Regions from separate parts of the Micromonospora sp. WMMD998 genome, predicted to be linked through region 1. Evidence: predicted binding sites of a transcription regulator. Region 1 holds the regulator's gene; each other region holds the start of a gene.
The links. Region 1 encodes HrcA, which represses chaperone genes, less so after heat shock. Its sites were predicted from a motif close to GGTTNGCACNCTCNNNNNGAGNGTGCNAACC; they were not measured.
Positions count from the first base shown of each region.

Region 2: a site for HrcA is predicted at 4,182-4,212, ahead of groES (co-chaperone GroES). Genes of this name have one in related genera too.
Region 3: a site for HrcA is predicted at 7,405-7,435, ahead of groL (chaperonin GroEL). Genes of this name have one in related genera too.

Region 1 is NZ_CP120740.1:5,855,701-5,866,206, forward strand. Features, by position in the region: gene O7619_RS26390 (PhoH family protein) at 1-526, opposite strand, end outside; gene O7619_RS26395 (serine hydrolase domain-containing protein) at 660-2,036, opposite strand; gene O7619_RS26400 (histidine triad nucleotide-binding protein) at 2,033-2,377, opposite strand; gene O7619_RS26405 (SDR family oxidoreductase) at 2,471-3,232, shown strand; gene O7619_RS26410 (16S rRNA (uracil(1498)-N(3))-methyltransferase) at 3,275-4,009, opposite strand; gene dnaJ (molecular chaperone DnaJ) at 4,011-5,156, opposite strand; gene hrcA (heat-inducible transcriptional repressor HrcA) at 5,229-6,251, opposite strand; gene O7619_RS26425 (DUF4870 domain-containing protein) at 6,461-7,126, shown strand; gene hemW (radical SAM family heme chaperone HemW) at 7,170-8,393, opposite strand; gene O7619_RS26435 (enoyl-CoA hydratase-related protein) at 8,413-9,189, shown strand; gene O7619_RS26440 (hypothetical protein) at 9,300-10,160, shown strand; gene O7619_RS26445 (hypothetical protein) at 10,358-10,483, shown strand.
Region 2 is NZ_CP120740.1:6,452,918-6,463,423, reverse strand. Features, by position in the region: gene O7619_RS29420 (ABC transporter permease) at 1-109, opposite strand, end outside; gene O7619_RS29415 (ATP-binding cassette domain-containing protein) at 106-924, opposite strand; gene O7619_RS29410 (substrate-binding domain-containing protein) at 1,039-2,136, opposite strand; gene ybaK (Cys-tRNA(Pro) deacylase) at 2,315-2,794, opposite strand; gene O7619_RS29400 (methyltransferase domain-containing protein) at 2,857-4,089, opposite strand; gene groES (co-chaperone GroES) at 4,347-4,661, shown strand; gene groL (chaperonin GroEL) at 4,732-6,378, shown strand; gene O7619_RS29385 (molybdopterin-dependent oxidoreductase) at 6,503-8,191, shown strand; gene O7619_RS29380 (WhiB family transcriptional regulator) at 8,261-8,644, opposite strand; gene O7619_RS29375 (response regulator transcription factor) at 8,896-9,705, shown strand; gene O7619_RS29370 (DUF5319 domain-containing protein) at 9,720-10,121, opposite strand; gene guaB (IMP dehydrogenase) at 10,264-10,506, shown strand, end outside.
Region 3 is NZ_CP120740.1:215,094-225,599, reverse strand. Features, by position in the region: gene O7619_RS01105 (DUF4232 domain-containing protein) at 1-246, opposite strand, end outside; SAM riboswitch class I at 353-486, shown strand; gene thrC (threonine synthase) at 498-1,787, shown strand; gene O7619_RS01095 (GNAT family N-acetyltransferase) at 2,157-3,176, shown strand; gene paaN (phenylacetic acid degradation protein PaaN) at 3,229-4,902, shown strand; gene O7619_RS01085 (GNAT family N-acetyltransferase) at 4,966-5,481, opposite strand; gene O7619_RS01080 (cold-shock protein) at 5,704-5,904, shown strand; gene O7619_RS01075 (hypothetical protein) at 6,017-7,357, shown strand; gene groL (chaperonin GroEL) at 7,632-9,254, shown strand; gene O7619_RS01065 (hypothetical protein) at 9,324-9,530, opposite strand; gene O7619_RS01060 (S8 family serine peptidase) at 9,612-10,506, opposite strand, start outside.

The sequences.
Region 1 (10,506 bases):
CGACCGCCGGCCGGGTCAGGATGATCCGGTTGACCTGCTTGGCCTGGAGCGCCTGGACGGCCTTCGCCATGGCCAGGTAGGTCTTGCCGGTGCCGGCCGGGCCGATCCCGAAGACGATGGTGTGCGAGTCGATCGCGTCGACGTACCGCTTCTGCCCGAGGGTCTTGGGGCGGATGGTGCGCCCGCGCCGGGAGAGGATGTTGAGCGTCAGGACCTCGGCGGGTCGCTCGGCGCCGCCCTGCTCGAGCATGCCGACGGTACGCCGGACGGCGTCTGTGGTCAGGGTCTCGCCTTTCTCGATCAGTTCGAGGAGCTCACTGAAGAGACGCTCGGCGAGGGCGTTGTCGGCGGGCGCACCGGTGATGGTGATCTCGTTGCCGCGCACGTGGACGTCGCTGCTGACCGAGCGTTCGACGAGACGCAGGATCTCGTCGCCCGCGCCGAGCAGGTTCACCATGATCTTCTGGTCGGGGACCGTGATCCTGGTCTGCACCCGGGGCGGGCCGGGAGGTGGGGTGCCGGTCATAGGTCGGGCCGTCGGGCCCTGCGCCACCTGCTCTCCGATCTCGGCGCCGGGCCCTGCTGGCGCGGCGTACGGTTGCCCTCCATCGTATCGGGTCGACACCGCACGCACCGTGCCCATTTCCGGTGCCCGGCGGTCAGCCGCCGGCCCGGAAGTCGTACCCGTCGAAGGTCTCCTGCCGGCGGGTGAACCGGTAGGTCGCCCAGTGCATCCGGACCACCACGCCCCGCTCGTCGCGGGTGAGCCGGAGCAGCTCGCCGGCCTCCCGGCCGGCGACCGTGCGGAACACGTCCGGCCGGTCCGGCAGCGGCGCGAACACCGACGGCGGCTTGCCGGCCGGGTCGTCCGCGCCCCGGGCCCGCAACGCCCCGTCGTGCCAGGAGAAGACCGACTCGAACCCCTCGCCCCACCAGCGGCCCAGCATCCCGCGCAGGTGCGCGGGGGCGGGCGGACCGGGACGCCACGGCTCGATCTCCGCCGGGTCGTGCTCGGCGGCGGCGGCGAGCAGCGCGTGGGGCAGGTCGAGCACCTCCACGCCGGTGCCGGACGAGCCGAGCACCGCGCAGCCCATGCCGCCGGCGGTGCCGTCGCCGCCGCGCCGGCCGTAGACGGCGGCCAGGAAGCCGGGCATCGCGCCGTCGTGCCCGACGTGGGTCACCCGGTCCGGGCGTGGCACCACGATCAGCCCGAGGCCGAAGCCGGCCGCCCAGAGCGACTCGTCGGTGGTGGTGTGCGGCCAGCGCATCTCCTCGACGGTGGCCGCGGCGAGCACCGCCCCGTCCGGGTCGAGCGCGGCCGGGTCGGCCAGGAACGCCGCCCAGCGGGCCATGTCCGGCGCGGTGCTCCAGAGCTGGGCGGCCGGCGCCACCGCGCCGAAGTCGGTGGGCGGCTCCGGGTGCGCCTCGTCGGAGTACGCGTCGACCAGGTGGCCGGTGGCCGCCCGGTCCCCCGGCTCGGGCCCGGTCGCGGCCAGCCCGAGCGGGCCGAGCACCCGGTCGGCGAGCACCTCGGCCCAGGTGCCGCCGCGCCGCCGGGCGACCAGCGCGCCGAGCAGCGACAGGCCGAGGTTGGAGTAGTGGAAGCGGCGGCCGGTGGGCAGCACCCGCTCCACCCGCGCCAGGTCGGCGAGCAGCTCGTCGACGCCCGGGACCCGCAGGGTGTCCCACACGTCGCCGTGCGGCTCGCGTTGCAGGCCGGCGGTGTGCGACAGCAGCCGGCGCACGGTCAGCTCGCCGTGCGCGGGCAGGTCGAGGTGTCGCCCGACCGGGTCGTCCAGGTCGAGCAGCCCGTCGTCGCGGCACTGCATGACGAGCACCGCGGTGAAGGTCTTGGTGACCGAGCCGATCCGGAGGACCGTGTCCGGGTCGAGCGGCGTGTCGTTGCCGGTCCCGCCCACCGTGCACGTCCAGAGCGGCCGGTCGGCCCGGTGCAGGGCCGCCGACACCGCCGGGATCCGCCCGGTCGCCTGGGCCTGCCGCACCATCCGGTCGAGCCGGTCGGAGATCGGGGTCACCGGCAGAGCATCGGGCCGAGCGGCGCGCCACCGAGCAGGTGGGCGTGCACGTGGAAGACCTCCTGGCCGCCGTACGGGCCGGTGTTGAACATGAGCCGGAACCCGTCCACCGTCAGGCCCTCCTCCTCGGCCACCACGGCAGCGGTGTTGAGCAGCTCACCGGCGAGCGCGGAGTCGCCCTGCGCCAGCGTGACCACGTCCGCGTAGTGCTCCTTCGGGATCACCAGGACGTGGGTGGGCGCCTTCGGGTCGATGTCGCGGAAGGCGAGGGTGGTGGCGGTCTCGCGGACGATGGTGGCCGGGATCTCCCCGGCGACGATCCGGCAGAACAGGCAGTCCATCGCAGCAGTGTAAGGAAGGGGCCCCGGTTAACGCTTTCTGCATAGGAAGGGGCCCCGCCTAACACCCCGGGCGGGTGCGGCAGGATGGCCGGCATGGCGGGACGGGCGGTGCTGGTGACGGGAGCCTCGCGGGGCATCGGACGCGCGGTGGCCCGGGCGTTCGCGGCCGGCGGGGACCGGGTGGCGATCCACCACCGGGACTCCGCCGGGCTGGCCGAGGCGCTGCGCGACGAGCTGCCGGGTGACGGGCACGTGGTGGTCCGCGCCGACCTGGCCGACCCGGACGCCGTCCGCGCCGTGGTCGACGAGGCGGCCCGACTGCTCGGTGGCCTCGACGTGCTCGTCAACAACGCCGGCGTGTTCGGGCCCGCCGACCCGCCGCACCCGGTCTTCGACAGCAGCTACGAGCAGTGGCGGGCACGCTGGCGCGAGGTGCTCGACACCAACCTGGTGGGCGCCGCGAACGCCGCCTGGTGCGCCGCCCAGCACATGCGGGAGCGGGGTGGACGGATCGTCAACGTCTCCTCCCGGGGCGCGTTCCGGGGCGAGCCGGCCAATCCCGCGTACGGGGCCAGCAAGGCGGGGATGAACGCGATGGCCCAGTCGCTGGCGGTGGCCCTGGCCCCGTACCGCATCGGGGTGGCCTGCGTGGCGCCCGGCTTCGTCGAGACCGACATGACGAACGAGCACCTCAAGAACGAGCGTGGCGAGGCGGTACGGGCGCAGTCGCCGTTCCACCGAGTGGCCCGCCCGGAGGAGATCGCCGCGGCCGTGCACTGGTTGGCCAGCCCCGAGGCGGAGTGGGCGTCCGGCACGATCGTCGACCTGAACGGCGCCTCCTACCTGCGCACCTGACCCCGACCCCACCGCACGCTGACGCACGGAATCAGGGGTTGCCTACCAGCGGCCCAGGCGGGCGGCGAGCACGCTGAGCGCGGCCACCCCGGCGGTGGAGGTGCGCAGCACCGACGGGCCGAGGCGGACGGTACGCGCGCCGGCCTCGGCGAACACGGTCAGCTCGGCCGGGGCGATGCCGCCCTCGGGGCCGACCACGAGCACGATCTCACCCGCCGCCGGCAGCTCGACCGTGGTCAGCCGCTCGTCGGCCTCCTCGTGCAGCACGAAGGCGGCACCGGCGCCGGCGATGCGCCGGGCCACCGTGGCGGTGGACTCGTCCGGGGCGCCGGCCACCACCGGCAGCCACGGGCGGCGGGCCTGCTTGGCGGCCTCCCGGGCGGTGGCCGCCCACTTCTCCCGGGCCCGTACGCCCCGGTCGCCGCGCCACTGGACCACCGAACGGGACGCCGCCCAGGGCACGATCTCGTCCACCCCGACCTCGGTCATCGCCTGCACGGCCAGCTCGCCCCGGTCGCCCTTGGCGATCCCCTGCGCCACGACCACCCGGGGGACGCTCGCGTCGGCGTACCCCCGGGAGGTGACCCGCGCGTCGAGCGTGCCCCGGCCGACGGCGGTGACGAGCGCGGCGGCGGTGCCGCCCCGGCCGTCGGCGAGCAGCAGCTCCTCGCCGACGCGCAGCCGCTGCACGGTGGCCGCGTGGTGGCCCTCCGGGCCGTCCAGCGTCACCGTGTCGCCGGTGGGCAGCGCCTCGACCAGGAACAGCGGCGCCGACACCTCAGGCGTGCCCGTTGAAGGCGTCGCGCATCCGGGAGAAGAAGCCGCCCTGCTTGGTCAGCTCGGCGACCTCCTCGCCGCGGGTCTTGGCGAAGTCGCGCAGCATCCGCTCCTGGTCGGCGTCGAGCTTGGTCGGCGTGCGCACGTCCAGGTGGACGTAGAGGTCGCCCCGGCCGGTGCCCCGCAGGTGCGGCACGCCGCGGGCGCGCAGCCGCAGCGTGCTGCCGGGCTGGGTGCCCGGCTTGACGTCGACGACCTCCTCGCTGTCGAGCGTCTTGATGGTCAGCCGGGTGCCGAGCGCGGCGGCGGTCATCGGCACGGTCACCCGGCAGTGCAGGTCGTCGCCCTTGCGGGAGTAGACGTCGTGGGTCCGCTCGTGGATCTCGACGTAGAGGTCGCCGGCGGTGCCGCCGCCCGGGCCGACCTCGCCCTGCTGGGCCAGCCGGATCCGCATGCCGTCCTCGACCCCGGCGGGGATCTTGACGGTCAGCGAGCGGCGGGTCCGCACCCGGCCGTCACCGGCGCAGGTCGGGCAGGGGTGCGGGATCGTGGTGCCGTAGCCCTGGCAGACGGTGCACGGCCGGGCGGAGACCACCTGGCCGAGGAACGTCCGCTGCACCGACTGCACCTCGCCGCGACCGCCGCACGCCTCGCAGGTGGCGAGGTGGGTGCCGGCGGCGGTGCCGGCGCCGGAGCAGGTGGTGCAGAGCACCGCCGTGTCGACGGTGATGGGCGCCTCGACGCCGAACGCGGTCTCGTTGAGGTCGAGTTCCAGCCGCAGGATCGCGTCGGCGCCAGGCCGGGTACGCGGCCGGGGACCCCGGCTGCCGCCCGCCGCGCCGCCGAAGAACGCGTCCATGATGTCCTGGAAGCCGACGAACGGGCCGGCGCCGCCCGGACCGCCCGGACCGCCGGCGCCACCGCCGCCCGGGGCGAGCGGATCGCCGCCCAGGTCGACGATCTGCCGCTTCCGGTCGTCCGAGAGGACCTCGTACGCGGCGTTGATGTCCTTGAACTTCTCCTGTGCCTCCGGGTCCGGATTGACGTCCGGGTGGTACTGCCGCGCCAGCTTGCGGTAGGCACGCTTGATCTCGTCGTCGGAGGCGTCCCGGCTCACGCCGAGAATGCCGTAGTAGTCCCTGGCCACTGCGTTCGGTGTCCTCATGTTCGTCTCGCGTTCGCCGGTCGTCGGCCGCAGCCGGCCGTCGGCCCTGACTGGTCAGTTCTGGGCCAGCAGTTCGCCCACGTAGCGTGCCACGGCCCTCACCATGGCGATATTGCCGGGGTAGTCCATCCGGGTCGGCCCGAGCACGCCGAGCCCACCGACGATGGTCGCACCCGGGCCGTAGCCGGTGCTGACCACGGAGGCGGCCCGCAGGTTGTCGACCTCGTTCTCGTCGCCGATGAGCACCCGGGTGGTGCTCGGTTCGGTCTCGCCGATCAGCTTGAGCAGCACGACCTCCTCCTCGAGCGCCTCCAGGATGGGGCGCAGCGAGCCCTGGAAGTCGAGCAGGCCACCCCGGGTGAGGTTGGCGGTGCCGGCCAGCGCGATCCGCTCCTCGTGCCGCTCGACGAGCGTCTCCAGCAGCACGGTGGAGAGCGTGGTCATGGCCGGGCGGAGCTGCGGCGGCGACTCCTCGACGAGCGCCTGCACCAGTGGCGGTGTCTCGGCGAGTTGGCTGCCGACGAGCTTCTCGTTGACCAGCCGGCGCAGGTCGGTGACGTCCTCGGCGGGGATCGGGGCGGGCAGCTCGACCAGCCGCTGCTCGACCCGCCCGGTGTCGGCGATCATGACGACCATCAGCCGGGTGGTGGAGATCGGCACCAGCTCCAGGTGGCGCACCTTGGACCGGGCCAGGCTGGGATATTGCACCACGGCGACCTGCCGGGTGAGCTGGGCCAGCAGCCGGACCGTGCGGTGCACCACGTCGTCGAGGTCGACCGCGCCGACCAGGAACCGCTCGATCGCCCGCCGCTCGGCGGGGCTGAGCGGCTTGACCCGGGAGAGCCGGTCGACGAAGAGGCGGTAGCCGCGGTCGGTGGGCACCCGGCCGGCGCTGGTGTGCGGCTGCCGGATGTAGCCCTCCTCCTCCAGCACCGCCATGTCGTTGCGCACGGTCGCCGGCGAGACGCCGAGCTGGTGCCGTTCGACCAGGGCCTTGCTGCCCACCGGCTCCTGCGTGTGGACGTAGTCCTCGACGATGGCGCGCAGCACGGCGAGCTTACGGTCGTCGAGACCCATCTCCCCACCTCCTGACGCACCTCGGCCGGACGACGCGCGGCATCCGCCGGGCGGCTGGCACTCGACTGTAGCGAGTGCCAGTCTACGTCGGCAGTCCCGCCGACGCGATGATCGCCCGACGGACCTCGGGTGCGGCCCGCCGCACAATCCGCCGCAGCGGGTCCGGACGGCACTGGTGTCGCTTGCCTGCGGGACCTACGGTGACGTGCATGACTGAACCTCCTCGCCCGCCCGGAGCGGGGGACCCTGGCCCCCAGCCCGACCCGACCCCGCCGTCGGCGCCCTACGGCTCGTCGCCGGCCGACGAGCCTCCCACCGCACCACTGTCCGGGGCACCCGGCGGGGGCGGCTATCCCCCGCCCGGTGACTATCCGCCCCCGGGCGGCCAACCTCCGGCCGGCGGCTATCCCCCGCCGGGTGGTTATCCCCCGCCGGGCGGCTATCCCCCGCCGGGCGGCGGCGCGCCGGGTTACGGCGCGCCCGGCGCCGGCTATCCCGGCGGCGGCGCGTACGGCCCGCCGGCCGGCTACGCCAACAACGACGACAAGACCTGGGCCCTGGTGGCGCACTTCGGTGGCGCGGCCGGGATGCTGATCGGCGGCGGCGTGCTGGGCTGGGTCGCGCCGCTGGTGGCCCTGCTGGCGCGGGGCAACCAGTCCCCGACCGTCCGGGCGCACGCGATCGCCGCGCTCAACTTCCAGCTCATCTGGTCGGTCATCGCGCTCGTCGGCTGGATCCTCACCTGCATCCTCATCGGCCTGGTGATCGGCTTCGGCGCCATGATCGTCGGCATCATCTTCGGCATCCTGGCCGGGGTGAAGGCCAACGAGGGCCAGCTCTACCGCTATCCGATGTCGGCCAGCCTGATCAAGTGAGCCGCTCCGGCCGGTCCCGCCAGGCGGGGCCGGCCGGGTCCGGTCAGGGCAGCAGGTCGCGGACGACCGCGTCGGCGAGCAGCCGGCCGCGCAGGGTGAGCACGGCCCGGCCCCCGGCGTACGCCCCGGCGTCGAGCAACCCGCCGGCCCGGGCCCGCTCCGCGCCCGCCCGGCCGGTCTCGTCCAGCACGTCCAGCGGCAGTCCGGAGGCGAGCCGCAGCCGCAGCATCACGTCCTCCATGTGCTGCTCGTCGGCGGTGAGCCGCTCCCGGGCCAGCGCCGGCGACACGCCGTCGGCCAGCCGCGCCGCGTACGCGCTCGGGTGTTTGACGTTCCACCAGCGCACCCCGCCGACGTGGCTGTGCGCCCCCGGGCCCAGGCCCCACCAGTCGGCGCCGGTCCAGTAGAGCAGGTTGTGCCGGCACGCCCCGGCCGCCGAGCGGGCCCAGTTGGACACCTCGTACCAGGAGAAACCGGCCGCGTGCAGCGCCGCCTCCGCGGCCAGGTACCGGTCCGCCGCCACGTCGTCGGAGGGGTACGGCAGCTCGCCGCGCCGCATCCGGGCGGCCAGCCGGGTGCCGTCCTCCACGATCAGGGCGTACGCGCTGACGTGGTCCACCCCGGCGTCGACCACCCGCGCCAGTGAGGCGGCGAAGTCCTCCGCCGTCTCCCCCGGCGTGCCGTAGATCAGGTCCAGGTTCACGTGGTCGAACCCGGCGTCGCGCGCCTCCGCCGCGGCGGCGGTGGCCCGGCCCGCGCTGTGCCGCCGGTCGAGCACCGCCAGCACGCCCGGCGCGGCGGACTGCATGCCCAGCGAGATCCGGGTGTAGCCGGCCGCCCGCAGCGCCTTCAGCGACTCCGGGGTGACCGACTCGGGGTTGGCCTCGGTGGTCACCTCGGCGTCGGCGGCCAGCCCCCAGGTGCGGTCGATGCCGTCGAGGATCCGGGCCAGGTCGTCGGCGGGCAGCAGGGTGGGGGTGCCGCCGCCGACGAAGACGGTGTCCACCCGCGGCGGCGGGGAGTCACCCAGCACCCGGGCGGCGAGCGCCAGCTCGGCCAGCGCGCTGTCGGCGTACGTCTCCCGGCTCGCCCCGCCGCCCAGCTCGGCGGCGGTGTACGTGTTGAAGTCGCAGTAACCGCACCGGCTGGCGCAGAACGGGACGTGCACGTACACCCCGAAACCGCGGGCGCCGACGGCGCGGCGGGCGGCGGCGGGCAGCGACCCGTCGCGCGGGACGGGTTCGCCTTCTGGAAGGACGCCGGGCATGGCCACTAGTGTGCCCGGCATGACCTCTCCGGACGCTCTCGTGCGGGTCGCCACGGCCCGTGGGGTGACCACGCTCACCCTGGACAGCCCGCACAACCGCAACGCGCTCTCCACCCCGCTGATGACCGAGCTGCTGGCCGGGCTGGCCGCGGCGGTCGCCGACGACACGGTCCGGGCGGTCGTGCTCGACCACACCGGCCCGGTCTTCTGCTCCGGCGCGGACCTGAAGGAGACCGCCGCGGCGTACGCCAGCGGGACCGTGCCGGCCGGGATGCTCGGCGACGTGCTGGTCGCCGTGCGGGAGTGCCCGAAGCCGGTGCTGGCGAAGGTGGCGGGGGCGGCGCGGGCCGGCGGACTGGGCCTGATCGCCGCCGCCGACCTGGCGGTCTGCGCCGAGGAGGTCACGTTCGCGTTCACCGAGGTGCGGATCGGCGTGATCCCGGCGGTCATCTCGGCGACCGTGCTGCCCCGGCTGAGCCCGCGGGCCGCCGCCGAGCTCTACCTGACCGGCGACACGTTCGACGGCCGGCGGGCCGCCGAGATCGGTCTGGTCACCGCCGCGGTGCCGGCGGACGCGCTGGACGCCGCCGTCGAGCGCTACCGCGCGTCGCTGGTGCGGGGCGCGCCGGGGGCGCTGGCCGGGGCCAAGGAGTTGCTGCGCCGCCCGGCCGCCACCGACCTGCGCGCCGAGATCGCCGAGCTGGCGGCGCTCTCCACCGGATACTTCCTCTCCGCCGAGGGCCGCGAGGGCGTGCAGGCGCTCCGCGAAAAGCGCCCCGCCTCCTGGGTGGTGTAAGGAGGGGCCCCCGCTTAACGTCTCCGGTATAGGCGGGGCCCCCGCTTAACAGCCACGGCGGGCCGGCGGCGATCTCGACGTACGCTGGGCGGGGTCTGGAGGGGCAGGGGGTGCGGGTGCGGACGCGAGCGCCGATCATGGCAGCGGGGGTGGCCGTGTGCGTGCTGGCCCTGCTCGCGGTCTGGTTCGTGAGCAAGCAGTTCGGTCATCACCTGCGACTGCCGACGGCCAGCCGGACCTGCACCGTGCAGGCCGACGGCGAGGTGGTGCTCGGCGCGGACCAGATGGCCAACGCGGCCACCATCGCCGCCATCGGCGTGCAGCGCCGGATGCCCGAGCGGGCGGTCGTGGTGGCGCTCGCCACCGCCTACCAGGAGTCACACCTGCGCAACATCGCCCACGGCGACCGGGACTCGCTCGGCCTGTTCCAGCAGCGCCCGAGCCAGGGCTGGGGCACTCCGGATCAGATCCAGGACCCGCGCTACGCGGCGAAGAAGTTCTACGCCGCGCTGAAGAAGATCAAGGGCTGGGAACGGATGCGGATCACCGAGGCCGCCCAGCGGGTGCAGCGGTCGGCCTACCCCGAGGCGTACCAGAAGTGGGCGGACGAGTCGGAGGTCCTCACCCGCGCGCTGCTCGGCCCGGCGACCGGCGCGGTGGCCTGCACGGTCGGGTCGACGCCGACCATGCGTGGACCGGCCGCGGCCAGCGCGGTGCTGGAGGGCCTGACGCTCGACTGGGGGCTGCCCCGGCTGACCGCCGGGACGGACCTGACCGGGCTCACGGTGCCGGTCAGCGACGCCCGAAACGGCTGGCGGTACGCGCACTGGCTGGTCTCGCACGCCGACGACCGGGGCGTGAAGCGGGTCCGCTTCGCCAACCTGGAGTGGACGGCCGAGCAGGGCACCTGGACCCGGGTGAAGGGCGACCCGGCGACGCAGGTGCTGGCCGAGGTCTTCGCCGAGATCTGACCCGGGCCCGAAATTCTTCTCAGGTCAAGGGCCCCGCTGCCGTCGCCGAGTGCCCCCTCAAGCCGTTGGACCTCCGGAGCCGTTGCTGGGCTGCATGTGCCGAAAAAAACGGCCCCCCGAAGGGAGCCGTTCCTGCCGTATCTCTCGGCGTCGTATGGCACCACCATACACCACACGGAACTCGGAGAGAGGTGAACGTGGCCACCGTCGCCGCCTACATCGACGGCTTCAATCTGTACTACGGGATGAAGAGCAAGTACGGGCGTAAACACATGTGGCTCGATGTCGTATCACTCGTTCGCCAACTCAGACCCAAGGAATGAGCCCGCAGCGGCCCAGAACCAGT
Region 2 (10,506 bases), 600 kb from region 1:
CGATGTCGCCCCCGCGTACCCGGCGCCAGTAGTTGTTCACGTGGGTGCCCACGGTCGGTGCCGGCGCCGGGCCGGCCGGGCGTTCCCTCTTCACGGCGGTGGCGGTCATCGGACGGCTCCTGGAGTGGTGTCGACGGGCGCGGCGCCGATGCCGTTGCTGCCCGGTTCGCCGGCGAGGCCGAGGTCGCCGGAGCGGCCGGCGGTGATCAGCTCGACCACCTGCGAGTGGGTGATGTCGGTGGTCTTCACCTGGGCGACCATCTGGCCGAGGTAGAGCGCGGCGATCCGGTCGGAGACCGCGAAGACGTCGTTCATGTTGTGCGAGATGAGCACCACGGCCAGGCCGTTGTCGGCGAGCCGGCGGACCAGCTCCAGCACCTGGGCGGTCTGCGCGACGCCGAGCGCGGCGGTGGGCTCGTCCAGGATGACCAGCTTGCTGTTCCAGAGCACGGCCTTGGCGATGGCCACGGTCTGCCGCTGCCCGCCGGAGAGGCTGGACACGTGCTGGCGCAGCGACTTCACGGTGCGGACGCTGAGCCCGTCCAGGGTCTCGGCGGCCATCTGTTCCATGGTCGGCTCGTCGAGCACGATGCCGCTGTGCTTCTCCCGGCCGAGGAACATGTTCTGCACGATGTCGAGGTTGTCGCAGAGCGCCAGGTCCTGGTAGACGACCTCGATCCCGAGCGCGGCGGCGTCCCGGGGGCTGTTGATGCTCACCGGCCTGCCGTCGAAGAGGAACTGGCCGGCGTCGATGGGGTAGATGCCGCTGATGCACTTGACCAGGGTCGACTTGCCGGCGCCGTTGTCACCGACGAGCGCGGTCACCTCGCCGGGATGTGCCGTGAGCGCGACGTCACGCAGCACCTGGACGGGACCGAAGCTCTTGTCGATCCCGCGTAGCTCCAGCAGGGGGGTTGCGGACACGGGGGGTCTCCTTCGAACGGAGGGGAGGTCTCGGATCCCGTCCGGCGTGGGCGGGGAGCGCCGCCCGGCGCGGGAGTGGTCCCGGGCCGGGCGGCGCCGCCTGATGCGGGTGGGTCAGCTCACGCCGGCTTCGGTGCAGAGCTTGGCGAAGTCGCCGGTGCAGAGCTCTTCCTTGGTGACGTAACCGTCGGCCACGACGTCGTTGACGTTGTCCTTGTAGATGGCCTTCGGCTCCAGCAGCACGGACGGGACGTCCCGGTTGCCCTCCGGGTCCTTGACGGTCTGTCCGGTGTCCTTCTTCTCGCCCTTGGCGAGCGCGATGGCCAGCTCGGAGGCGGCGTCCGCCTCCTTCTTGACCGCCTTGTAGACGGTCATGCACTGGTCACCGGCGAGGATGTTCTGCAGACCCTCCTTGGTGGCGTCCTGGCCGGTCACCGGGACCTTGCCGTTGAGCTTGTTCTTCTTCAGCACCGAGATGGCCGCGTTGCCGAGGCCGTCGTTCGCGGCGAGCACGCCGTCGATCTTGCCGCGGGCCTTGGTGAGCTGCTGCTCGAAGATGGTGGCGGCCTGCGCGTTGTCCCACGCCGGCACCGAGTCGTCGGCGACCTTGGTGTATTCGTTCGCGTCGAACTTCGGCTTGAGCACCGAGTCGTAGCCGTTCTTGAACAGGGTGGCGTTGTTGTCGGTCGGCGAGCCGTTCAGGTAGGAGATCGCCGGGTTCTTGACGTTCTTGTCGGTCAGGCACTTGACCAGGCCCTCGCCCTGGAGCTTGCCGACCGCCTCGTTGTCGAAGCTGACGTAGTACTGGGCGGATCCGCCCAGGGTCAGCCGGTCGTAGTCGATGGTGGCCACGCCCTGCGACTTGGCCTTGTCGAGCACGGCCTTGCCGGTGCCGGAGTCCAGGTTGACGATCATCAGCACGTTGACGCCGTTGGTGATCATCTGGTCGGCGATGGTCTGGAACGCGGTCTTGTCGTTCTGCGCGTTCTGGATGTCGGACTCGACCCCGGCGGCGTCGAACGCCTCCTTCAGGTACTTGCGGTCCGCGCCCTCCCAGCGGGCGGAGGACTTGCTGTCCGGCAGGATCACGCCGATCTTCGGCTTCTTGTCGTTCGAACCGGCCTGGTCGGAACCGCCGTCGTCACCGCAGGCGGTCAGGCCGCCGGTCGCGAGGAGGCCGACGGCCGCGAAGGTGAGGAAGCCCTTGCGCATGTGCACGGGTCCTTTCGGGGGTGGGGGAAATTGCATTCGGTTGTTTTGTTGTGTCCGGCAACGTATTCCGCGCTTCCCGCCCTCCGCAAGAGTGCCGAGGTCAGAAGTTTGTTGGCGGCGGTAACAATTCAGCAACGCGGTTGTCACCCGGTCGACACCGGCGGGAGGAACCGCCCGCTCAGCGCCCGGCGACGGGCGCGGTCACGGCCCCGGTCAGCGCGACCAGGTCGGCCGGGGCGAGCTGCACCTGCAGACCCCGGCGGCCGGCCGAGACGTACACCGTCGGGTGCGCCAGCGCGGAGGCGTCGACCACTGTCGGCAGCGCCCGGCGTGGCCCGAGCGGACTGATCCCGCCCCGCACGTACCCGGTCGCCCGCTCGGCCGCGATCCGGTCGGCCAGCGTGGCCCGCTTGCCGCCGACGGCCGCGGCCAGCGCCTTCAGGTCCAGTTCGCCGGTCACCGGCACCACCGCCACGGTCAGCCCGCCGTCGACGTCCGTGACGAGCGTCTTGAACACCCGCTCCGGCGGCACCCCGAGCGCGGCGGCGACGAGCGCGCCGTAGTTCGGCGCGTCCGGCGAGACGTCGTACGCATGCGTGCGGTGCGCGATCCTGCGCCTGGTCAGCAGCGCGGTCGCCGGAGTGCCCTGTCCCGCCATGACCGCCAAGCTAACCCCGCCGCCGCTTCCCCGCGAGCGGGAAGCGGCGGCGGGGACGGCGATCAGGCGGCGGCCGGCGCCGGGCGGCAGATCAGCACGGTGGGCGCGTCGGCCACGCGGGTCAGCACCAGGCTGGCCGCCTCGTCGCCGGCCAGCCGCAGGTCGCGGCGCAGCTTCTCCGGCTCCAGCGCCGATCCCCGCTTGCGGATCTCCACCCGGCCGACCCGGCGCTCCCGCAGCAGGGCGCGCAGCCGCTTCAGCGAGAACGGCAGCACGTCGGTGATCTCCAGGCAGCGGGCGAACGGGGTGGGACGCGCCGCGTCCGCGTAGAGGTAGGCGATCGACGGGTCGGCGAGGGTGGCGTCGAGGTCGGCGGCCAGCTCCGCGACCAGGTGCGCCCGCACCACGGCCGGGTCCGGGTCGTACAGGAAACGCCGCACGGGCCCCACCGTCGCCTCCTGTCCACCGGTGCCGGTGAGGTGATAAGAAGGGCCCCCTCCTCTACCGGAGGCGTTAAGCGGGGGCCCCTCCTTGCACCGCAGGAGGGTGGCGCGGCGGGGGACGGTGGCCAGGGCGCCGCACCAGAGGGTGGCCTCGACCAGGTCGCCGTCGACGCTCACCCACTCCGCCTCGGCGCCGGTCGGGATCAGCGCGTGGTCCAGGCCGGGCGCCACCTTGACCACGGTGTGCGGCACCCGCGCGGCCAGGTCGGTGACGAAGCCCCACGGCGGCGAGTAGGCGTTCGGGTCGAAGACGCGCCGACCGGTGCCGGTGCGCCGCCGCGCCGGGTCGCAGAACGCGCCGTCGACCCGGCGCACGTCGAACGCCGTGGCGTCGCCGCACTCGACCGTCACCAGCTCGGCCAGCCCGGCCGCCTCGGCGTTCGCGGCGGCCATCGCGGCGGTCACCGGGTCGGCCTCCACCGCGTACACCCGGATGCCGGCGCGGGCCGCGGCGAGCGCGTCGGCGCCCAGCCCGCACCCGAGGTCGGCGAGCGTGGTCACGCCCGCGGCGCGCAACCGGGCGGCCCGCCGGTCGGCGACCACCCGGCGGGTGGCCTGTTCCAGCCCGGGCCGGGTGAGGAACATCCCGGCCGCCGCCGCGCCGAACTTGCCGGCCGCCCGGCGGCGCAGCTCCGCCTGGGTCAGCGCCGCCGCCGCGAGCCCACCCGGGATTCCGGCCGAGCGCAGCGCGCCCGCCGCGACCAGGGGGTCGCCGCCGGCCACCTCCGCCGCCGCGGCGAGCGCGGCCGACCCCTCGGGGGTACGCAGGGCGGCGAGCTGGTCGAGATCCACCCGCCCATTGTCCCGACCCGCCTCGCGGGGCGACACGGCGGACGACGCGCTGGCACTCTCCTTGACGGAGTGCTAGCCGAGGAATAACCTGCGATTAGCACTCTCACCCTGAGGGTGCCAACCTCCGGGCCCTGGTGTCCGGGGGTTGAACGCCAGGCGGACCGGCACCCGCGACGACGGCCCCGCCCGGTGGCATGTGGCAGATTGACGCTGGTCGGCGTGCCGACCGGTAACGACACCAAGTACCCCAGGAGGGTATGCCCGTGACTACCGCGACCAAGGTTGCGATCAAGCCGCTCGAGGACCGCATCGTGGTGCAGGCGAACGAGGCCGAGACCACCACCGCCTCGGGCATCGTGATCCCCGACACCGCCAAGGAGAAGCCGCAGGAGGGCACCGTCCTCGCTGTCGGCCCGGGCCGGATCGACGACAAGGGCAACCGCGTGCCGGTCGACGTGAAGGTCGGCGACACCGTTCTCTACTCCAAGTACGGCGGCACCGAGGTCAAGTACGCCGGCGAGGAGTACCTGGTGCTCTCCGCCCGCGACGTCCTCGCGGTCATCGAGAAGTAAGCAACCGATCAGTGTCGTTGCCCCGGTCCGGCTCGCCGGGCCGGGGCAACGTCGCTTCGAAGGGATACTGATGGCAAAGATCCTGAGCTTCTCGGATGACGCCCGGCACCTGCTCGAACACGGTGTCAACGCCCTCGCGGACGCGGTCAAGGTCACCCTCGGCCCCCGCGGGCGCAACGTCGTCCTGGACAAGAAGTTCGGTGTGCCTACGATCACCAACGACGGCGTGACCATCGCCAAGGAGATCGAGCTCACCAACCCGTACGAGAACCTCGGCGCGCAGTTGGTCAAGGAGGTGGCGACGAAGACCAACGACGTCGCCGGCGACGGGACCACCACCGCGACCGTGCTGGCCCAGGCCATGGTCCGCGAGGGCCTGCGCAACGTGGCCGCCGGCACCAACCCGACCGGCCTGAAGCGGGGCATCGACGCGGCGGCCACGAAGGTCTCCGAGGCGCTGCTCGACAAGGCCGTCGAGGTCGCCAGCAAGGAGTCGATCGCCCACGTGGCGACCGTCTCCGCGCAGGACGCCACCATCGGCGAGCTGATCGCCGAGGCGATGGAGCGGGTCGGCCGCGACGGTGTGATCACCGTCGAGGAGGGCTCCGCGCTCACCACCGAGCTGGAGGTCACCGAAGGTCTCCAGTTCGACAAGGGCTTCATCTCGCCGAACTTCGTCACCGACGCGGAGGGACAGGAATCGGTCCTGGAGGACCCGTACATCCTGATCACCACGCAGAAGATCTCGGCGATCGAGGAGCTGCTGCCGCTGCTGGAGAAGGTCCTCCAGAACAGCAAGCCGCTGCTCATCATCGCCGAGGACGTCGAGGGCCAGGCCCTGTCCACGCTCGTGGTCAACGCCATCCGCAAGACCGTCAAGGTCTGCGCGGTGAAGGCCCCCGGCTTCGGCGACCGGCGCAAGGCGATGCTCCAGGACATGGCGATCCTGACCGGCGCCGAGCTGGTCGCCCCGGAGCTGGGCTACAAGCTCGACCAGGTCGGCCTGGAGGTGCTCGGTACCGCCCGCCGCGTCGTGGTCGACAAGGAGAACACCACTGTCGTCGACGGCGGCGGCCAGTCCGCCGAGGTCGCCGACCGGGTCGCCCAGATCCGCAAGGAGATCGAGGCCTCCGACTCCGAGTGGGACCGGGAGAAGCTGGCCGAGCGGCTGGCGAAGCTCTCCGGCGGCATCGCGGTGATCAAGGTCGGCGCGGCCACCGAGGTCGAGATGAAGGAGCGCAAGCACCGCATCGAGGACGCCATCGCCGCGACCAAGGCCGCGGTGGAGGAGGGCACGGTCCCCGGTGGCGGTGCCGCCCTGGCCCAGATCCTGCCGGTGCTCGACGACGACCTGGGCTTCACCGGTGACGAGAAGGTCGGCGTCTCGATCGTGCGCAAGGCGCTCGTCGAGCCGCTGCGCTGGATCGCCCAGAACGCCGGCCACGACGGCTACGTGGTGGTGCAGAAGGTCGCCGGCCAGGAATGGGGCACCGGCCTCGACGCCGCCGTCGGCGAATACGTCGACCTGGCCAAGGCCGGCATCCTCGACCCGGTGAAGGTGACCCGCAACGCGGTCACCAACGCCGCCTCGATCGCCGGCCTGCTGCTCACCACGGAGAGCCTGATCGTGGAGAAGCCGGCCGAGCCGGAGCCGGCCGCCGCCGGTGGGCACGGCCACTCGCACGGCCACGGCCACCAGCACGGCCCGGGCTTCTGACCCGAGGAGTACGACCCGACCTCAGGGCACACCGCCGAGCCGGCGGTGTGCCCTGAGGCGTATTCGCTTACGGAACGCTGACGGAATTGGCGGCGGACCCGACCGGTCGACCAGACTGGGCCGCGTGAGCACGATCTCCCGCCGCTCCGCGGCACTGGCCGGTGTCGTCGCCGCCGTGGTGGCACTCGGCGTCGCCGAGCCGGTGGCCGTCCTGACCGGTCCCCGGTCCGCGCCGCTGATCGCCGTCGGCGGCCTCGTGGTCGACCTGGTGCCCGAGCCGCTCAAGCAGTTCGCCATCGACCTCTTCGGCACGTACGACAAGATCGCGCTGCTGGTCGGCACCGCGCTGCTGCTGGCCGGCTTCGCGGCGCTGCTCGGCCTGGCGGCGGCCCGGCGGCTGGTGGTCGGCCTGGCCGGCATCGGCGTGTTCGCCGTGCTCGGCGTGGCCGCCGCGCTGACCCGGGCCGGCGCGAATGCGTTCGACGCACTGCCCTCGCTCGTCGGTGCCGCCGTCGGCGGGCTCACGCTCTGGGCGCTCGTGGCCGGCCCGCTGCGGCCGGGCGATCCGGCGACGTTCTCCGGCGGCGCCGGCGGGCCCGCGCCGGCATCCCGGCCCGGACCCACGCCGCCTCCCGAGGTCACCGGGCCCGCGTCCCGGCACCGGCCGGTGCCGCCTCCGGCGGTGGCCGCGCTCGCGGGCGAGGAGGAGACTCCGGGTGGCTGGGAGCCGCTGGAGAGCCGCGACGCGGAGTCACGACGCCGGTTCCTGCGCGGCGCCGGCCTGCTGACCGGCGCGGCGGCGGTGGCCGGGCTCGGCGGCCACTGGCTGGCCGGACGGCGGGGCGTCTCGGCGGCCCGGGAGGCGGTGACGCTGCCCGCCCCGGCGACACCGGCTTCACCGGTGCCGGCCGGCGCGGACCTGTCCCTGCCCCGGCTCGCCCCCTACGTCACGCCCAACCGGGAGTTCTACCGGATCGACACCGCGCTCGTGGTGCCGCAGGTGGACCCGGTCACCTGGCGGCTGCGCATCCACGGCCGGATCCGCAACCCGATCGAGCTGAGCTTCGACGAGCTGCTCGCCCGGCCGATGGTCGAGCGCTACGTGACGCTTGCCTGCGTCTCCAACGAGGTGGGTGGCGACCTCATCGGCAACGCCCGCTGGCTCGGCGTACCGCTCAAGGAGCTGCTGGACGAGGCCGACCCGGAGGACGGCGCGGACCAGGTGGTCGGGCGCGCGGTGGACGGCTGGACCTGCGGCACCCCCACGTCGGTGCTGCGCGACGGGCGGGACGCGCTGCTCGCGGTGGGGATGAACGGCGAGCCGCTGCCGATCGAGCACGGCTTCCCGGTGCGGATGGTGGTGCCCGGCCTCTTCGGATACGTGTCGGCGTGCAAGTGGGTGACGGAGCTGGAGCTGACCAGCTTCGCCGATTTCGACGCGTACTGGGTGCCGCGTGGCTGGTCCGCGCAGGGCCCGGTGAAGACGCAGTCCCGGATCGACACGCCCCGCGCGCGCAGCCGTCCCGCCGCCGGCCCCGTGACGGTCGCCGGCGTGGCGTGGGCCCAGCACCGGGGCATCCGCCGGGTGGAGGTACGGGTCGACGATGGCCCCTGGCGCGAGGCGACGCTGGCCCCGGCGGTGTCGTCGGACACCTGGGTCCAGTGGTCGTGGCGCTGGGACGCGACACCGGGCGAGCACACCCTCGCGGTACGCGCCACCGACGCGGGCGGCGAGACGCAGCCGGAGCGGCGTAGCCCGGTGGCCCCGGACGGCGCGACCGGCTGGCACACCGTCAAGGTGACCGTGCCCTGACCGCCTAGCAAGAAGAAGCGCCGCCGTGCCCCGGAGATGCGGGACACGGCGGCGGGAAGTGTGTGCGGGTCAGGCGACCTTGCGCTGGTCCGGCACGGCGGTCTTGTGCGACCGGCCGAGGCGGGCTTCGAGCCGGGCGACGTCCACCCGGGACTGCCGGCGGTCGGCCAGGTCCTCCCAACCGAGGGCGAGCAGCCGCAGCCGCTCGGACTCGCTGAACCCGCCCCAGACGCCGTACGGCTCGCGGACGGCGAGGGCGTGGGCGGCGCACTCGGCGCGCACCGGGCAGGCGCGGCAGACCGACTTCGCGCCGGACTCGCGGCGCAGCCGGGACGAGCCGCGCTCGCCGTCCGGGTGGAAGAACTGGGCGCTGTCGCGGCCCCGGCACGCGCCGAGCCGCTGCCAGTCCCAGAGATCGACGATGGGTCCAGGCAGCCTACGTACGTTCGACATCAGCACCCCTCCTCCCGCGCGGCACCGCGAGAATGTTCGTGGCCAGCTACCGGGCGGCGGTCCGCGCGGGATGCCGGTTCCGGATGAACGTCCCGGTACCCGAGCCGTCCCCGGCTCACACATCTGTGATCGAAAACCTCGGACAACCGGTGGCATATGACCCATATGCCGGAAAAGTTCGGATGATTGCTCGGAACCCCCTCCCGACCCCACCCGTACGTGGTCTGCTCTGAGTCGGAGAGGAGCCCACTGTGCGTAGCGTTCTCGTGTGCGTTCGGACACCATTGGCGGCCCAGCATCTGACCTCGGCGGCGGCGCGGCTCGGGCTGTCCGGCGTGGTCCGGACGGCCGTCTCCGATCCCGAGGTGATGCTGCGGCTGGCTGAGCGCCCGGTCGACGTGGTGCTCGCCGACACCGCCCTGACCCGGCCGGACAGCGCCGGCTTCGTGCGTCGGGTGCTCGCCCGTGCCCCGCAGGCCGCGGTGTTGCTGCTCGGCGTCGAGGAGTCGGAGTCGGCGGCGGCCACCATCAGCGCCGGCGCGCGCGGTCTGATCCAGAACGCGGACCACGACCTGACCAGCGCGGTGGCGAAGGCCCTGCTGCTGCTCTCCGCCCCCGGCCGGACCCACCGGAACCGGGTGGCCGACACGGCCCGGGACACGGCGGCGGTCGGCGGGCCGACCCGGGCGACGGCGCCGGGGCGTACCCCGGGTGGGCCCGGCTGGCCGGGGGCGCCGACGGATCCCGCGGGCCTGCCCACGATGGTGCCGGTGCAACGCGGCGAGGACGCGAACGACCCGGCGCCGGAGGGGACGGAGACCCAGCCGGGTGCCGGCCAGCGCCCGGCGCGGTCAGCGCGCGGCACGGTCGGGCTGACCGAACGCGAGCTTCAGGTGCTGCTCGGTATGGCGGAGGGCAAGAGCAACGCGGAGATCGGGCGGGAGCTGTTCGTCTCCGAGGACACCGTCAAGACGCACGCCCGGCGGCTGTTCCGCAAGCTCGGCGCACGCGACCGGGCGCACGCCGTGGCGGCCGGCTTCCGGGCCGGCCTGGTGGCCTGATCAACGGCGGGACGTCACTCCGTGGCGTCGTCGGCGCTCTCGGTGAGCGTGTCGTGCACCCCGTCGGCGTAGCCGCGGGCGTAGTCCCAGCTCACGTAGTGGTCGGGATCCGGGTCGTAGGCCGGCTCGTGCACCCGGGGGCGGCCCGAGTTGAGCAGGTGCCGCAGGTTGCCCCGGAGCAGGTCCCAGTCGAAGTAGTGCGGCTCGCGGCAGTCCTCACACTCGATCACCAGGCCACGCACCCCGATCGGCTGGAGCAACGCCTGGTAGATCTCCAGATCGGCCAGATCCTCGAGCACGTCCTGCCGCTCGACCTCGGTCAGCGGGTCGAGTGCGTCCTCCTCGCCGGAATCGTGCAGGCCGGCAGCCGGATCGGCCGGGTCGCCGTTGAACGGGTCGATGGGCTCGTCGTGCACCCCCTCACCGTAGACCCCGCGCCGCCGGAAAGCCCGCCCCCGGCCGCGCTGTGGCCCCGCCTACGCAGGGCCCGACACCGGCCGGAGCCGGCCGGGCCAATGGGTACGATGAGGCGACGCGCCGTCACCTAGGGGAGCAATCGTGGAGAATTCGCCCAGCACCGAGATCCCGACCGGCCCGGACGGCGAGCTGGGCGGCCATCTGCCCGAGCTGCCGGCCGGCTCCGCCCGGGTGGTGCCGCTCGGGCTGACCTTCGACGACGTGCTCCTCCAGCCGGGCGAGTCGGACGTGGTGCCCAGCCGGGTCAACACCCGCACGCGGCTCACCCGCACCATCGAGCTGACCGTGCCGCTGCTCTCCAGCGCGATGGACACCGTCACCGAG
Region 3 (10,506 bases), 950 kb from region 1:
ATAGCCGCGCAGCTCGTACGGCTGGTTTCCGCAGTTGACCAGCTCCAGGCCCATGGCCCGCAACCCCATCGCGGCGCTCACCCCGGTTTCGGTGATCCGGATGCCCTCCGGGGTGCACGGCGGGGTAGGCGAGACGGCGGGGGCGGTCGGCTGCGGTGGCGGGTCGACCGGCGTCGGTGCCCGGGTGCACGCCGCCAGCAGCGTCAGCGCCGCGAGAAGGCCGGTACCGGCTGCCACACTCCGCATCCGGCGATCATGCCACCCGCGATCATGCCACCCGCGTGGCCCACACCGTGGGACCCCCGGGTGGCAGCTTCGTGAGCAGCGCATAGACTCGGCGGCACAACTACATACCTCATCCAGAGGGGCTGAGGGATACGGCCCGACGACGCCCCGGCAACCACCCGCCACGCTCGACGACGAGCGACCGCGGGCAGGTGCCAATTCCGTCCCCGCCGCACCCGGCGATGCGGGGAAAGATGAGAGGAACTCTCGACATGACGTCGACGCTTCCCGCCGTCTCCGGCATCGACACCACCCGCAGCCCGGCCCGGGCCCTGGTCTGTCGCGCCTGTTCCGCGCGCTACCCGTTGGCCGCGCAGCACGCCTGCTACGAGTGTTTCGGCCCGCTCGAGGTCGACTACGACACCGCCGCCCTGGCCACCGTCACCCGTGCGCAGATCGAGGCCGGCCCGAACAGCATCTGGCGCTACGCCGCCCTGCTGCCGGCCGGCCAGGACCCGGCCACCCGGGTCACCCTCGACCCGGGCCTGACCCCGCTCGTGGCCGCCGGCAACCTCGCCGCCGAGCTGGGTATCACCGGCCCGCTCTGGGTCAAGGACGACAGCGCCAACCCCACCCACTCGTTCAAGGACCGCGTGGTGTCGGTGGCGCTCACCGCCGCCCGCGCGCTCGGCTTCACCCGCTACGCCTGCGCGTCCACCGGCAACCTGGCCAACTCGGTCGCCGCGCACGCGGCCCGGGCCGGCGTGCCGTCGGTGGTCTTCATCCCCAGTGACCTGGAGCAGGGCAAGGTCGTCACCACCGCGGTCTACGGCGGTGACCTGGTCGCGATCGACGGCTCGTACGACGACGTGAACCGGCTCTGCGGCGAGCTGGTGGAGACCGACGAGTTCGAGGACACCGCGTTCGTCAACGTGAACGTCCGGCCGTTCTACGCCGAGGGCTCCAAGACGCTCGGGTACGAGGTGGCCGAGCAACTCGGCTGGCGCATCCCGGCGCAGGTGGTCATCCCGATGGCCAGCGGTGAGCTGCTCACCAAGATCGACAAGGCGTTCGCCGAGCTGGTCGAGATCGGGCTGGTGGAGGCGCCGGCCGGCGGCTGGAGGGTGTTCGGCGCCCAGTCCGCCGGTTGCAACCCGATCGCCGCCGCGCTGCACGACGACCGCGACACCATCGTCCCGGTCAAGCCGACCGGCATCGCCAAGTCGCTGAACATCGGCGACCCGGCCGCCGGGGTGTACGCGCTGGAGGCGGTCCGCCGCACCGGCGGCTGGATGGAGTACGCCGACGACGACGAGATCCGCGCCGGGATCACGCTGCTGGCCCGGACCACGGGCGTGTTCGCCGAGACCGCGGGCGGCGTGACGGTGGCGGTGCTGCGCAAGCTGGTGGAGTCCGGCAAGCTCGACCCGACCGCCGAGACGGTGGTCTTCAACACCGGCGAGGGCCTGAAGACGCTCGACGCCGTGGCTGCCGCCGCCGGGCCGACGCACCGGATCAAGCCCAGCCTCCGCGCCGCCCGTGACGCCGGTCTCCTCTCCTGACCCACCCGGCAAGGCGTTGATCAAGGACTTCCGCGTCAGCGACAACGACCGATCCGGACGCCAACTCCTCGGTCGACGTGCGGCGGTGGGCGATCCCGGCCGGCGGCGGGCTCGCCCGGGTGGGGGATCGGGGGCGACCAGCGGTGACGGGGGATGTGCGAGGAGTTGCGGAAAACCGTCCCCGAGGACTTGACGGCAGGAACCGGACGGCGCAAGATGCTCGGTGCGGGAGGGCATCCGCCGGAGACTTTTCGAAGTTTTGCGACCCAACGCCGGAGGCGTTGTGCGGACACCCCTCCCGACCAACCTCGGCCGGGGCCAGCGGAAAACCGCTGGCCCCGTCGCCGTTTCCGGCCCAGCATCACCGTCATGGGCCTGACCGTCACCCCGTTCGATCCCGCCGACCGACCCACGCTCGACGCGGCGTACCGGATCGCGGAGGCGGCCCGGACCGTCGACGAGCCGGACCTGCCGCCGACCTGCCGGCGGCGGTTCGAGGCGCTGCTGCGGCACCCGATGCCTGGCATCGAGGGGCGGTGGGTCGTCGCCCGCCTCGACGGGGCGCCCGTCGGCTGGCTCCGGCTGCACCTGCACACGCTTGAGAACACCGACAACGCCAGCGTCGAGCTTGTGGTGCACCCGGCCCACCGGCGGCGCGGGATCGGGCGCGCGCTACACGAGCACGGCGTGCGGCTGTTGCGGGAGAGCGGCGGCAAGCGGCTGGTCGGCTCCACCGCCGCCGCGTTGCCCGGCGAGGAGGGCCGGGAGTTCCCCGGCGCCGCGTTCGCCGCCGCCATGGGCGCGAAGGCGGCGAACGTCGACGTCCGCCGCCGGCTCGACGTGACCGCGCTCGGCCGGCACCGGCTGGCCGCGCTGTCGGCCGACGCCCGCACGGCTGCCACCGGCTACCGGACGGTGCACTGGCGCGACCACGTGCCCGACGGCTACGCCTCGGACGTGGCCCACCTGGAGGGCCGGCTGCTGCTCGACGCACCCATGGGCGAGCTGGAGTGGGAGCAGCAGAAGATGGACGCGCAGCGGAAGCGGGCCGTGGAACGGGCGCTCGACGCCCGGGGCGTGCGCCGCTACAACACCGGCGCGGTGCACGAGGCGTCCGGCCGGCTCGTCGGCTGGAGCCAACTCAGCCTCGACGCCAGCAGCACCGAGCACGCCTGGCAGCAGATCACCATCGTCGACCCCGGCCACCGCGGCCACCGGCTCGGCCTGCTCTGCAAGGCCGCCAACCTGGCGTACGCGCTGGGCCACGAGCCGGCGCTGCGGACCGTCGACACCTGGAACGCCGCCGCCAACGCCCACATGATCGCGATCAACGAACAGCTCGGCTTCCGGCTGGCCGCCGGGTCGGTCGACTGGCAGTTGACCATCTGAGTTGTGACACGCCCCTACTGATCTGGTGCCTTTCTGTTGCATGATGGCGGGCATGACGGAGACCCCGCACCCCCTGTACGACAGGCACGCCGAAACCCTCGACCGGGCGCTGACCGCGATCACGGAACGCGGGTACTGGTCCGCCTACCCCGAGTCGCCCAGCCCGCGGGTGTACGGCGAGACCGCCGCCGCCGACGGCAAGGCCGCCTTCGAGGCGTACCTGGGTGGCGATTTCCCGCTCGACCAGGCCGGTGACGGCACCACCGTCGCCACCGAGGCCAGCCCGTTCGGGGTGGCGCTGGACGTGCGCTACCCGCACGCCGGCGCCGACGAGCTGGTGTCCGCCGCCACCGCCGGGCTGCCGGCCTGGCGCGACGCCGGCCCGAAGGCCCGGGCCGGGGTCTGCCTGGAGATCCTCGACCGGCTCCACCGGAACATCTTCGAGCTGGCCAACGCGGTGCAGTTCACCAGCGGCCAGGCGTTCGTGATGGCGTTCCAGGCCGGCGGCGCGCACGCGCTCGACCGCGCCCTGGAGGCGGTCGCCTACGCGTACGCGGAGATGACCCGCCACCCGGGGACGGCCGGCTGGGAGAAGGCCGCCGGCAAGGGCGACCCGCTGCGGATGACCAAGACGTTCCACGTGGTGCCGCGCGGGGTGGCGCTGGTCATCGGCTGCAACACGTTCCCGACCTGGAACTCGTACCCCGGTTTGTTCGCCTCGCTCGTCACCGGCAACCCGGTGCTGGTGAAGCCGCACCCGCGCGCCGTGCTGCCGCTGGCGATCACCGTGCGGTACGCCCGCCAGGTGCTCGCCGAGGCCGGCTTCGACCCGAACCTGGTGCAACTCGCCCCCGAGGCCGCAGGCGAGAAGCTCGCCTCGACGCTGGCCCTGCACCCGGCTGTCAAGATCGTCGACTTCACCGGCTCCACCGAGTACGGCGACTGGCTGGAGGCGAACGCCCGGCAGGCCGCCGTCTACACCGAGAAGGCCGGCCTGAACACGGTGGTGATCGACTCCACCGACGACTTCGCCGGGCTCTGCCGCAACCTCGGCTTCACGCTCACGCTCTACAGCGGTCAGATGTGCACCACCTCGCAGAACCTGCTGATCCCGCGCGACGGCATCGACACCGACCAGGGGCACAAGAGCTTCGACGAGGTGGCCGCCGGCATCGCCGGCGCGGTCGCCAAGCTGACCGCCGACCCGGCCCGGGGCGTCGAGTTGACCGGCGCGATCGTCAACGACGGCGTGTTGGAGCGCCTCGACGAGATCGCCAAGGTGGGCGAGCCGGTGCTGGAGTCCCGCACCGTCGAGCACCCGTCCTTCCCGGGCGCCGTGGTGCGTACGCCGACCGTGGTCAAGCTGGACGCCGGCGACACCGCGACCTACGGGCGGGAGTGGTTCGGGCCGATCTCGTTCGCCATCGCGACCGACTCGACCGAGCACAGCCTGCGCATCCTGCGCGAGACGGTGGGGGAGAAGGGCGCGTTGACCGCGGCCGTCTACTCCACCGACGAGGCGGTGCTGGACGCGGCCGAGGCGGCGGCGGTCGACGCCGGGGTGCACCTGTCCTGCAACCTGACCGGCGGCGTCTTCGTCAACCAGTCGGCGGCGTTCTCCGATTTCCACGGCTCGGGCGCCAACCCGGCGGCCAACTCCGCCCTGACCGACGGCGCATACGTGGCAAACCGCTTCCGCGTGGTCCAGTCCCGCCGCCACGCATGAAAGGAGGGGCCCCTTCTTAACGTATTCGGTAGAGGAGGGGCCCCCTTTTAACACTCCGCCGGGTCAGGCCGGGCGGCGCATCTGGAGTTCGCGCAGGGCGGGGATGCGCGGGTGCCGGACGCGTACGCCGGTGTCGGTGAAGCCCAGCTTCTGGTAGGCCCGGCAGGCGCGGTCGTTGCCGACCACCACCTCCATCATCAGTTCGGGCCGCCCGCACGCCCGGGACCAGGCCGCCACCTCGTCCACGAGCGCGGCGAGCAGCCCGGTGCCCCGCCGGGCCGGGGTCACGTAGACCGCGTAGACGAGCGTCAGGCCCGGCTCGTCCGGCGCGGCCGTGCCGCCGGCGTGGCCGACCAGGCGGCCACCCGGGTCGGCGACGAACTGGGCGGTGTGGTCGCCCCGGGAGACGGCCGCGACCCGGGCCGCGAAGTCCGCGTGCGGCCGGGCGGCGGCCTCGGCGACGGTCTCCAGGAAGGCCAGCGGGGCGTCGGCAAGCATCTCCAGCCGGAGCGCCCGCATCCGGGCGGCGTCCTCCGGGCGGATCCGGCGGACCGTGGTCGGTGCGGGCGCGCTGGTCATGCCGCATACATACCGGACCGGTCCGGTGACGGCGCCGCCGGGTGCCCGGCGCGGTCCGGAATACGCCCGATTTGTGGTCGTGCGCGGTCGTCACGCCTCGTGTAGCGTGCGATTTCGGTCACCGATTCAGCGGCCGTCGCCGATCGCCGAAACGGTGCGCCGCCGGTTCCGGTCCGCCGGTCTCCGGGTCTTGGGACGCCGCGCAGAGTGAGGAAGTGCACCGTGGCACAGGGCACCGTGAAGTGGTTCAACGCCGAAAAGGGCTACGGCTTCATCGCCGTCGACGGCGGGCAGGACGTCTTCGTCCACTTCTCCGCGATCGAGATGGACGGCTACAAGGCGCTTGAGGACGGCCAGCGGGTCGAGTTCGAGATCGCCCAGGGCCAGAAGGGTCCGCAGGCCGAGCGCGTCCACGTCATCTGATCATCGGCGGTCGCCCTCGCGCGGCCGAACCATCCCCCGACCGGGGCTGCGGTGCGGCCCCGCACCGTGGAAGATCATGAGCCGTTCCAGCCGTCGTCGCTGAGGAGGGCCCATGTCCGAGCTGCCCCCGTCGGGTGCCGAACCGGTGCCCCCGGTCGACCCGACCCGGCCCCCGTCGCCGCCCGCCGACCCGTGGGCCGGCCCGGCCCCCACCGACCCCTGGGCCGGTCCGGCCCCCACCGACCGGCCCGGCTCGTACCCGGCCGATCCACCCCAGCCCGGGTACGGCCCGCCCCCGGGCTCCGCGCCGCAAGGCACCCCGGCCGGGTGGCCCGCGCCGCAAGGCGGCCCGCCCTCGGGCTCCGGGCCGCAGGGCACCCCGCCCGGGTGGCCCGCGCCGCAAGGCACCCCGCCCTCGGGCTTCGCGCCGGACGGCACCCCGCCCGGGTGGCCCGCGCCGCAGGGCGCTTCACCGGGCTGGTCCGCGCCGCCCGGGTGGCACTGGCCGGCGACCGGCGCGCCCGGGTCGGCGTACCCCGGCCATCCGATGCCCGGGGCGGCGTACCCCGCGTTGCCGATGCCCGGCGGTCATCCCGGCTGGTATCCGGGTCTCGACCCGCAGGACCCGCTTGTCACCCCGCCGCACGCGGGCGTGGGGGGTTGGTTCGCGCGGTGTGCCGGCGCGGTCCGGCGGGGCTGGCGGCACCTGGTGCCGATCATGTTGCTCACCCAGGCCGTACCGGCTGCGGTGATCTCCGTCGTCTCGCTGTTCCTCGTCCCCACCGACGAGATGGCGACCGGGCCGGACGGCGCGCCGGTGCTGCCGGACGGCTACCTGGAGCAGACGCTCGCGTTCTACGGCGTGGTGCTGCTGGCCGCCCTGGTCTTCGGCCCGCTCCAGGCCGTCGGCTGGGCCGCCGGCACGTGGGTGGTCGCCCGGCAGGCGGCCGGCGCGCCGGCGGGTCTGGGCGACGCGCTCCGGTACGGGGTGCGCCGCGCGCTCGGTCTCTGGGGCTGGACGATCGTCGCCTCGTTGCTGATCACGTTCGGCCTCTGCTTCTGCCTGCTGCCGGGCGTCTACGCCGGGTTCGCGGTCGCGCTGTTCGGGCCGGTCTACCTGTTCGAGCGGCAGGATCCGATCGGGCGGTCGTGGCGGTTGTTCCACCGGAGCTTCGGCATGGTGCTGGGCCGGGTGGCGCTCGTGGCGTGCGCGCTGCTCGCGGCGACAGTGCTGGACGTCGTGGTGGGCGCGGTGAGCGGCGCGGTGTTCGGGGCCGATCCGACGACCGCGCCGGGCACCACGGTCGGGGCGGCGGCGCTGGCCGTGGTGGGTGCCGCGCTCGCCGCGCCGGCCTACCTGGCACAGCTCGTCGGGCTGGTCGTCGCGTACGCCGAGCAGCGGGCGCAGGAAGGCCCGGTGAACGCGGCCCGGCTGGCGGCGGAACTCGGCTGACCGGCGCTGTCGTGCTTGCACTCGGCTAGGGAGAGTGCTAAACAAGTCATTGGCACTCGCGTACGGTGAGTGCCAATGGTCGGGGCGGTAGGGCCACGGCCGCACCGGTGTCCGCAGGGGCGCCGGAGTGGCACGGGGCCGGTCGTCGCGGGCTGTCCGGCCCGACCGAGGAGGACGTCGTCGTCGCCAGGTGGCGACGTCCCCAAGGTGCGTACACCAGACGGCCCATCCGGGCATCCGGGTGGCCCGTGAGTGTCCAGGAGGACAACGCCGTATGGCCAAGATGATCGCGTTCGACGAAGAGGCGCGCCGCGGCCTCGAGCGGGGCATGAACCAGCTCGCCGACGCCGTGAAGGTGACGCTCGGCCCGAGGGGCCGCAACGTCGTGCTCGAGAAGAAGTGGGGTGCCCCCACCATCACCAACGATGGTGTGAGCATCGCCAAGGAGATCGAGCTCGAGGACCCGTACGAGAAGATCGGCGCCGAGCTGGTCAAGGAGGTCGCGAAGAAGACCGACGACGTTGCCGGTGACGGCACGACGACGGCGACCGTCCTGGCCCAGGCCCTCGTCCGTGAGGGCCTGCGCAACGTGGCCGCCGGCGCCAACCCGATGGCCCTGAAGCGGGGCATCGAGGCCGCCGTGGCCAACGTCTCGGAGGAGCTGCTCAAGCTCGCCAAGGACGTGGAGACCAAGGAGCAGATCGCCTCCACCGCCTCCATCTCCGCCGCTGACCCCAGCGTCGGTGAGATCATCGCCGAGGCGATGGACAAGGTGGGCAAGGAAGGCGTCATCACCGTCGAGGAGAGCAACACCTTCGGCCTGGAGCTTGAGCTCACCGAGGGCATGCGCTTCGACAAGGGCTACATCTCCGCCTACTTCATGACCGACCCGGAGCGTATGGAGGCCGTCTTCGACGACCCGTACATCCTGATCGTCAACAGCAAGATCTCGTCGGTGAAGGACCTGCTCCCGATCCTGGAGAAGGTCATGCAGTCGGGCAAGCCGCTGCTGATCATCGCCGAGGACCTGGAGGGCGAGGCCCTGGCCACCCTGGTGGTCAACAAGGTCCGGGGCACCTTCAAGTCGGTCGCCGTCAAGGCGCCGGGCTTCGGTGACCGCCGCAAGGCCATGCTGACCGACATCGCCATCCTCACCGGTGGCCAGGTCATCAGCGAGGAGGTCGGCCTCAAGCTGGACGCCGTCAACCTCGACATGCTGGGCCACGCCCGCAAGGTCGTGGTGACCAAGGACGAGACCACCATCGTCGACGGCGCCGGCGACGCCGACCAGATCCAGGGTCGGGTCAACCAGATCCGGGCCGAGATCGACAAGAGCGACTCCGACTACGACCGGGAGAAGCTGCAGGAGCGCCTGGCCAAGCTGGCCGGCGGTGTTGCGGTGATCAAGGTCGGCGCGGCCACCGAGGTCGAGCTGAAGGAGCGCAAGCACCGCATCGAGGACGCCGTCCGCAACGCGAAGGCCGCCGTCGAGGAGGGCATCGTCCCGGGTGGTGGCGTCGCGCTGGTGCAGGCCGGCAAGACCGCCTTCGACAAGCTGGACCTGGCCGGCGACGAGGCGACCGGCGCGCAGATCGTCAAGATCGCGCTGGACGCCCCGCTGCGGCAGATCGCCGTCAACGCCGGCCTCGAGGGTGGCGTCGTCGTCGAGCGGGTGCGCAACCTCGACCCGGGTCACGGCCTCAACGCCGCGTCCGGCGAGTACGTGGACCTGCTGGCCGCCGGCATCATCGACCCGGCCAAGGTGACCCGTTCCGCGCTGCAGAACGCCGCCTCGATCGCCGCGCTGTTCCTCACCACCGAGGCCGTCGTGGCGGACAAGCCGGAGAAGACCCCGGCCGCCCCGGCTGGCCCGGGTGGCGGGGAGATGGACTTCTGAGCCCAGCTCCACCAGTTACGCCGAGAAGGGGCGGGCCGCGTCAGCGGTCCGCCCCTTCCGCGTACGCGCTCAGGTGGGCAGTGGGCGATGGTTGCGTCGTTTGTGTGCCCGGTCGTAGGGCGGCAGCAGCCGCCTCGGCTCGTCCACCGGCTGCCGTGACTCCTCCTCGGCGGGCTGGTCGGCGGCGGCCTGCTCGGCGTCGCCGAGGTCGAGCCGATCGGCGACCCGCTCCCCGGTCGGTGCGGGGTCGTCGGTCCGTTCGTCATCCGTGGTCATGCGCCGCCTCCTCTGCTTCCCGACCGTAGGGCCGATCGGTCACCAGAGCGGCCGAACGGCGTTATGCCCCATTTGGTGCGATCAACCGCTGCGGGCGGCCCGCACCGCCGCGTAGGCGTCGACCAGGCCCGCGCCGACCGTGTCCCGGGTGCCGCCGCACGTCGCGCCGGGCGGCACCGTGGCCGGGGTGGCGGTCTCGGTGAGGATCCGCCGGGTCCGGTCCAGGTCTCCGATCAGCGCCGGATTGGCCGACCACATCAGCGCCACCACGCCCGCCACCTGCGGGGTCGCCATGGAAGTGCCGTCGAGGGTGGCGTAGCCGCCACCGGGGAACGCCGACGGCACGGCCGCGCCGGGCGCCACCAGGTCGGGTTTCGCGACGCCCCCGGTCGGGCCCCGGCTGGAGAACTCGGTGAGCCGGCGGGCCCGGTCGACCGCGCCGACCGTGAGCACGTCCGGGTACGGCGCCGGCGGGTCGTTGAGCGAACCGCAGGCCGGCCCCTCGTTGCCGGCGGCGGCCACCACCAGGATGCCGGCGGCGGCCAGCGCGGCGGTCGCCGGACGCAGCGCACCCGCGTCGCACCCCTCAAGCGGTGGGCAGCCCCACGAGTTGGTGAGCACGTCCGGCGCGCGCTGCGGCCGACCGTCGGTGAACGGGTCACCGCCGGGCGGGAACGGGGCCAGCATGAACTGGAGGCAGTCGAGATAGCGGGCCGGGTTACCGAGATTGCGGTCCAGGTTGACGCAGCCGACCCAACTCGCCCCCGGAGCCACCCCGATCCCGCCGCGACCCACCGCGCTGCCGAGCGTGTGGGTGCCGTGGCCGCCCCGGTCGGCGGGCGCGCGGCGGTGCTCCCACGGGTCGTACCAGGAGTCGTCGCCGCCCCGGAAACCGGCGGCCAGCGCCGGGTGCCCCCCGTCCACGCCGGAGTCCGAGCTGCCCACCACCACGCCGGCGCCGGTGACGCCCAGCTCC